DNA from 2 places in the Halomonas sp. THAF12 genome. Region 2 is predicted to be linked to the other one. Evidence: predicted binding sites of a transcription regulator. Region 2 holds the regulator's gene; the other holds the start of a gene.
What was found. Region 2 encodes PhoB, which activates phosphate uptake and scavenging genes when phosphate is short. Its sites were predicted from a motif close to TGTCATANNNNTGTCANA; they were not measured.

Region 1 (3,407 bases), 1.5 Mb from region 2:
GGCAGGGCCGCCGGGACCACCACGTCGCGGATGGTCTCGCCCTTGGTCATGCCCAGCGCCAGCGACCCCTGACGCATGCTGTCCGGCACCGAGTTGATGACGTCGTCGGACAGCGAGGAGATGAAGGGGATGATCATGATGCCCATCACGATGCCGGGGGCCAGGGCGTTGTTGAACGAGGCATCGATGCCGAAGAACCCGGCCACGTCGACGATGATCGGCGCCACGGTGATGGCGGCGAAGAAGCCGTAGACCACGGTCGGGATGCCGGCCAGGACCTCGAGCACCGGCTTGGCCAGGGTGCGCACTCGCTGCGGGGCGAACTCGGCCATGTAGATGGCCGACAGCAGGCCGACCGGAATCGCCACCAGCATGGCGATGGCGGTGATCATGAAGGTACCGGCGAACAGCGGAATCGAACCGAACTGGGCGGCGCTTGCCCCCTCCTCCGCTCGGCCCGCGGCGGCGAGGAAGCTCGCGCCCGGATTCCAGGTGGTGCCGGTGATGAAGTCCCAGAAGCTCTGCATCTGGAAGAAGCGGATGGCCTCTCCCACGATGGAGATCAGGATCCCGAAGGTGGTGAAGATCGAGATCAGGGCGGCGCCGGCCAGGAAGAAGCGGATGACGCTCTCGATGGCCTTGCGCGCATGAAAGTCCGGACGCACCAGGGCGATGCCCATGGCCAGACCGGCGCAGCCGACGACCAGGCTGGCGGCCAGCAGATACAGCGTGGGAATCTCGGCGCCCAGGAGCAGCATGGCGAACGCGCCCACCACGCCGACGGCGATGGCCGGGCCGGCGCTGGACAGCACGCTGAACCAGGCGTATTGGTCGGGCTGGGCGTGCATGGCGGCGCCGGCGGCGCGCACCCTGGAGGCCTTGGCCCGCCCCAGGAAATAGGCTATCAGACCCAGCACCAGCAGGGTGCCGCAGAACAGAGCGAGGATTTGGTTGGTCTGCATAGTTGACTCTCGTCTGAATGAATCCGCGGGGACCGGCGAGGCCGGTGAGCCGGCGGAACGTGCACCGGCCGGCAGCTCCTGGCTGCCGGCCGTGACAGGGCGAAGGCCCGGCCCTGCTTACTTGAGGTCGGCCAGCTCGAGCGTCTCGTGGTTCTCGACCGCGCTGCGAGCCTCGGCGCGCATCTCTTCCGGCGCCGGGATCAGGCCGATGCCCTTGAGGTAGCCCAGATCACCGATCATCTGCTCGCTCATGAACAGGTTGGCGTATTCGTTCATCGCCGGGACCTCGTCGGCGTGCTGGTTCTTCACGTAGAAGAACATGGAGCGAGACACCGGGTAGTCGCCGCTGCCGATGGCATCCGGGGTCGGCGCGACGCCGTCGATGCTGGAGCCCATCAGGCTGTCGGAGTTCTCTTCCAGGAAGGAGTAGCCGAAGATGCCGAAGGCCTCGGTGTTCTCGGCCAGGCGCTGGACGATCAGGTTGTCGTTCTCGCCGGCGTCGATGAAGGCACCGTCGGTGCGGATGTCGGTGTAGCCCTCACCGCCGTAGGCGTCCATCTCCTCGGAGGCGGCTTCCATCACCAGCTCCTCGAAGGCGTCACGGGTGCCGGAGGTGGTGGGCGGACCGTAGACGGCGATCTCGCGGGCCGGCAGCGAATCATCGATCTCGTTCCACTGGGTGTAGGGGTTGTCGACCAGCTCGCCGTCGACCGGCACCTGGGCGGCCAGGGCCAGGAAGATCTGCTCGAGGGTCACGTCCATCGCGTCATTTTCGTTGGACTGGGCGAAGGCGATGCCGTCGTAGCCGATGAAGGCCTCGGTGATGTCGGTCACGCCGTTCTCGACGCAGCGCTCAAACTCGGAGGGCTTCATGCGACGCGAGGCGTTGGTGATGTCAGGAGTCCCCTCGCCGATGCCGTTGCAGAACAGACGCGCGCCGCCGCCGGAGCCGGTGGACTCGATGACCGGCGTCGGGAAGTCGGTGGTGGCACCGAATTCCTCGGCCACGTAGCTGGCAAACGGGTAGACGGTACTGGAGCCAACGATGCGCACCTGATCGCGGGCCTGGGCGACACCGACGACGCCCATGACGGCGGCAGCGATGGCAGTGGTCTTGAGGATGCGGTTCATGGAGAGAGCTCCTGTTCGGGGAAGTGATCATCCTTTCGCGATACACAAGATGCCCCACGAAAATGACAGCTTCATGACAAGCGAGCTCGATGGCCGACATCGGCGTCGGCAGAGGGAGACGAAGGGCCCGGCGACGGGCAAGAGAGCCCCGGCCCGGGCGGGCCGGAGCGGCAGGACGGCTCAGTTCAGGGCGGCGCGCCCCACCAGGCCGCGCAGGGCCAGGTTGCCGACCAGCGACACCGTCAGCATGGTCAGCACCATGGGCCAGGCACTGTCGACCTCGAAGGCGCTGACCACCACCCCGGCCAGGGCGCCGCTGGTGAACTGGATGCAGCCCAGCAGCGCGGTGGCGGTGGCGCTCATGTGGCTGAAGTGCTCGAGCAGCGAGGCCATGGCATTGGGCGTGATCAGCCCGACCATGCCCATGAACAGCATGATCAGCGGCACCACCGTGAACAGCGAGTCCATCCCGGTCGCCACCAGCGTCACCAGCGCCAGCGCCACGCCGCACTGCACGCCGAGCCCCAGGCGCATGTTCTGCTGGGGCGTGCGCCGGCTCAGCAGACGGATATTGAGGCGGTTCGACAGCGCCATCACCACCACGTTGGCGCCGAACACCACCGGATAGACCGCCGGCGAGACCCCGTAGTGGGTCATGTAGAGAAACGGCGAGGCGGTGATGAAGGCGAACATCCCGGAGAAGGTCGACGCCACCGACAGCACATAGCCCATGGCCTCGCGATGACGCAGCACGCTGGCATAGTTGCGCAGCACCTGGCCGGCCGAGGCGATCGGCGCATCGGGTGGCCGGGTCTCCGGTAGGCGGGTCCCCATCAGCCACAACAGGAAGGCCGCATAGACCGCCAGGAAGGCGAAGATCAGCCACCAGTCCGCCAGGTAGAGCAGGCCGCTGCCCACCGCCGGCGCCACCAGCGGGGCCAGCATCAGGATCATCGCCATGGTCGACATCACCTTGGCCGCCTCGCGCCCGCTGAAGCAGTCGCGCACGATGGCCGCGGAGTTGACCACGCAGGCGCCGCCGCCCAGGGCCTGCACGAAGCGCCAGGTCAACAGCTCGCCGAGCGTGTCGACACGCATGATCATCAGGCTGGACAGCAGGAAGATCACCAGCCCGGTGAGCAGCACCGGGCGACGACCCAGGCGATCGGACATCGGCCCGCCGACCAGCTGGCCGATGGCGAAGCCGAACAGGAACAGGCTGATCGACAGCTCGGTATGATGGATGCTCGCCCCCACCGTATCGGCCAGCGCGGGCATGGCGGGCAGGTAGGCATCGATGGCGAAGGGCGCCAG
Region 2 (3,407 bases):
CACGATGCGGCTGTCCTCGCCGGCGTAGCGCACGGCATTGAAGGCCAGGTTGGAGACGGCGCTGTGCAGCTCCTTCTCCGAGCCGAGCAGGGCGCGGGGCTCGTCGATCTCCACCTCCAGCCGATGATGGCTCTCGGACAGCGCCTCGGCGTCGCGGCGCACGGCCTCGAGCAGGCTGGGCGGGTCGAGGCGGACATCGTCGTGGCCGCCCTGGTCGTTCTCCAGCCGCGACAGCAGCAGCAGGTCGTTGACCAGGTTCTGCATGCGCCGGGTCTGGCTCTGCATCTGGCCGATGCCGCGGCCGAGGCGCTCGGGCAGCATCTCGGCCATGTCGCCGTAGGTCTCGAGGTAGCCCGCCAGCACGGTGAGCGGGGTGCGCAGCTCGTGGGAGACATTGGCCACGAAGTCGCGACGCATCTGCTCGAGGCGGTGCAGGCGGGTGATGTCGCGGGCCATCACCAGGCGTTCGTCGTCGCCGTAGAGGGTGATCTGGAACTGCAGGATCAGGTTCTCGTCGATCGGCGAGCACAGCGTCAGCGGCTCGCGGTAGTCGCGGGCGTGGAAGTAGTCGACGAAGCTCGGGTCGCGGAGCAGGTTGGTGATGTGCTGGCCGCGGTCCAGGGTCGGCTTGAGGCCCAGCATGCGCTCGGCGGCGCTGTTCCACCACTCCATGTCGCCGTGGCGGTCGAGCATCACCACGCTGTCGCGCATCGCCTCGGAGGATTCCTGGATGCGGCTCAGGGTGTCGCGCAGCCGCCGCTGGGTGATGCGCTGGCCCTTCTGATAGCGGTAGAGGCGGTCGAACAGTTCCCCCCACAGCCCCACCGCCGAGGGCGGCTCGTCATGGGGGTGATGGGTCAGCCATTCCTGCAGCGCGTGGAGCTGGCGCATCTGGTAGAAGAGATAGATGGCGAGCCCCACGGCGAGGCCGAGGCCGCTCAGGGCGAAGGGCCAGCCGATCAGCGCGCCGGCGGCCACCAGGGCCGCCAGCCGCCACCATTCGCGTCGCCACAGCCGGCCCATGTCAGGCCTTGGCGGAGAAGCGGTAGCCGGTGCCGCGCACGGTCTGGATCAGCTGCTGGTGCGGCTCGCCCAGCGCCTTGCGCAGGCGGCGGATATGCACGTCCACGGTGCGCTCCTCGACGTAGACGTTGCCGCCCCAGACCTGGTCGAGCAGCTGGCCGCGGGTGTAGGCGCGCTCCTGGTGGGTCATGAAGAACTGCAGCAGGCGGTACTCGGTGGGGCCGATCTCCAGCGACTGGCCGTCGATGCTGACGCGGTGGCTGACCGGGTCGAGCATCAGGCCCTCGACCTGGACCGGATCCTCGACGCCGCGCGGCGTGGCCCGACGCAGCACCGCCTTGAGGCGCGCCACCAGCTCGCGGGGCGAGAAGGGCTTGGTGATGTAGTCGTCGGCCCCGGACTCGAGGCCCTGGATCTTGTTGTCCTCTTCGCCCTTGGCGGTGAGCATGATGATCGGCAGCTCCGAGGTGCCTTCCTCGCGCTTGAGCCGGCGGGCGAGCTCGACGCCGCTGGTGCCGGGCATCATCCAGTCCAGCAGCACCAGGTCGGGCTGGTGATCGACGACCATGGCGTGGGCGCTCTGGGCATTGTCCGCCTCGAGCACGCGATAGTCGGCCATCTCCAGCGCCACGGCGATCATCTCGCGGATGGGCGCTTCATCATCGACGATCAGTACGGTCTTGGCGGTCATCCCGGGGCCTCATGGTCGAGAGCAGTGACATATTGGTGACGATGACAGCATGTCCTTGTGACAATACCGTGACAGCCTCGTCCTGTCGCCCCCGCTCAGCGCCGCGGTTTTTTCCCGCCCGGCGTCACGCGCCGGCGCCCGGCCACAGCGACAGCGCGATGCCGGCGAACACCAAGAGCCCCGACCAGTGATTGTTGAGGAAGGCCTGGAAGCAGCGATCGCGATCGCGGTGGCGGATCAGCCGCTGCTGGTGGACGAAGGTCGCCGCCATGGCGGCCAGGCCGAGCCAGAAGAAGCCGGTGAGGCCGAGGCGCTCGCCGGCCCAGGCCAGCAGGGCGAGCGTGGCCAGCTGCAGCAGGCCGATGATCCGCTTGTCGGCGCGGCCGAACAGCACCGCCGTGGACTTGATGCCGATGCGCAGGTCGTCGTCGCGGTCGACCATGGCGTACTCGGTGTCGTAGGCCACGGTCCACAGCACGTTGGCGGCGAACAGCAGCCAGGCCTCCAGCGGCACATGGCCGAGCACCGCGCCGAAGGCCATGGGAATGGCCCACGAGAAGGCCGCGCCCAGCACCACCTGGGGCAGGTGGGTGTAGCGCTTCATGAAGGGATAGACGAAGGCCAGGATCACGCCGCCCACCGACAGCATCACGGTGAAGGCATTGGTGAAGCACACCAGCACGAAGGCCGCCAGCACCAGGCCGGCGAACAGCCCCTTGGCCTCGCCTTCGCCGATGCGCCCGGTGGCCAGCGGACGCGACTTCGTCCGCTTCACGTGGCCGTCGAAGTGGCGGTCGGCGTAGTCGTTGACCACGCAGCCCGCGGCCCGCATCAGGTAGACCCCGGCGACGAAGATCAGCAGCAGCCGGCGCTCGGGAACGCCCTCGGCCGCCGTCCACAGCGCCCACAGCGTCGGCCACATCAGCAGCCAGGTGCCGATGGGGCGGTCGAGGCGCGTCAGGTGCAGGAAGTCGGGCAGCCGGGCCAGCCCCTTGGGGCGCATCAGGGAACGTTCCATGTGGGTCTCTCGGTTGAATCGGACGACGCGGGTTTCGGGCGATGCCAGACGCAGCCTATCGCGCCGGCAGGGCCAGGTCATCCGCCATGGCGTCGAGGAAGAACTCCTGGACCAGCACCGCGAAGCGGCCGTGGCGCAGCACCGAGCGGCGACCCCAGGGGCCGGGCGCGTCGTGGAAGGGCGCCGGGTCGGCGCTGACCTCGATGGGGCCGCGCTCGAGGCCGGGCTGGCGGAACAGCCAGTGCCCCAGCGAGCGCTCGCCGAGGCCCGCCAGCCGCTGGCCGTGCAGGCCGTGGAGCGGGGCCACCGAGCGCGCCATCACCCAGGGACGGTCGCCGAGACACAGCGCGACCTCGCGCCGCCAGACCAGGCGGTCCGGCGCCGTGCCCAGCGCCATGGCCTCGTCGCGGCGCGGCCGGCCCAGGCGCTGGTCGAGCAGCCTGACCCGGAAGCGGCGAGGCGCGCCGGCCTCGATCAGCCGCTGGGTCAGCGAGCCCCGGGTGGCGATCCAGCGCCACCAGGCCGGGCTCATGGCGGGGCGTGCCGCCGCCAGGGGGCGCCAGCGGGGCGAAAGGGCCGGTGCGTGATTCACTGCGCGACTCCGCGTCCAATGCAAGGGGCGGCTAGTGTACCATGGCGGCCCGTCGCGCCCCCTGCAGCGAGGAGCCCCATGAG

Region 1: a site for PhoB is predicted at 2,155-2,172, ahead of FIU88_RS06740 (PstS family phosphate ABC transporter substrate-binding protein). Genes of this name have one in related genera too.

The regions. Positions count from the first base shown of each region.
Region 1 covers NZ_CP045399.1:1,475,417-1,478,823, reverse strand. Annotated here, with positions in the region: gene pstC (phosphate ABC transporter permease subunit PstC) at 1-962, opposite strand, end outside; gene FIU88_RS06740 (PstS family phosphate ABC transporter substrate-binding protein) at 1,080-2,093, opposite strand; gene FIU88_RS06735 (Bcr/CflA family multidrug efflux MFS transporter) at 2,274-3,407, opposite strand, start outside.
Region 2 covers NZ_CP045399.1:3,732,108-3,735,514, reverse strand. Annotated here, with positions in the region: gene phoR (phosphate regulon sensor histidine kinase PhoR) at 1-1,023, opposite strand, end outside; gene phoB (phosphate regulon transcriptional regulator PhoB) at 1,025-1,714, opposite strand; gene ubiA (4-hydroxybenzoate octaprenyltransferase) at 1,839-2,732, opposite strand; gene FIU88_RS17405 (chorismate lyase) at 2,788-3,264, opposite strand; gene FIU88_RS17400 (NAD(P)/FAD-dependent oxidoreductase) at 3,403-3,407, shown strand, end outside.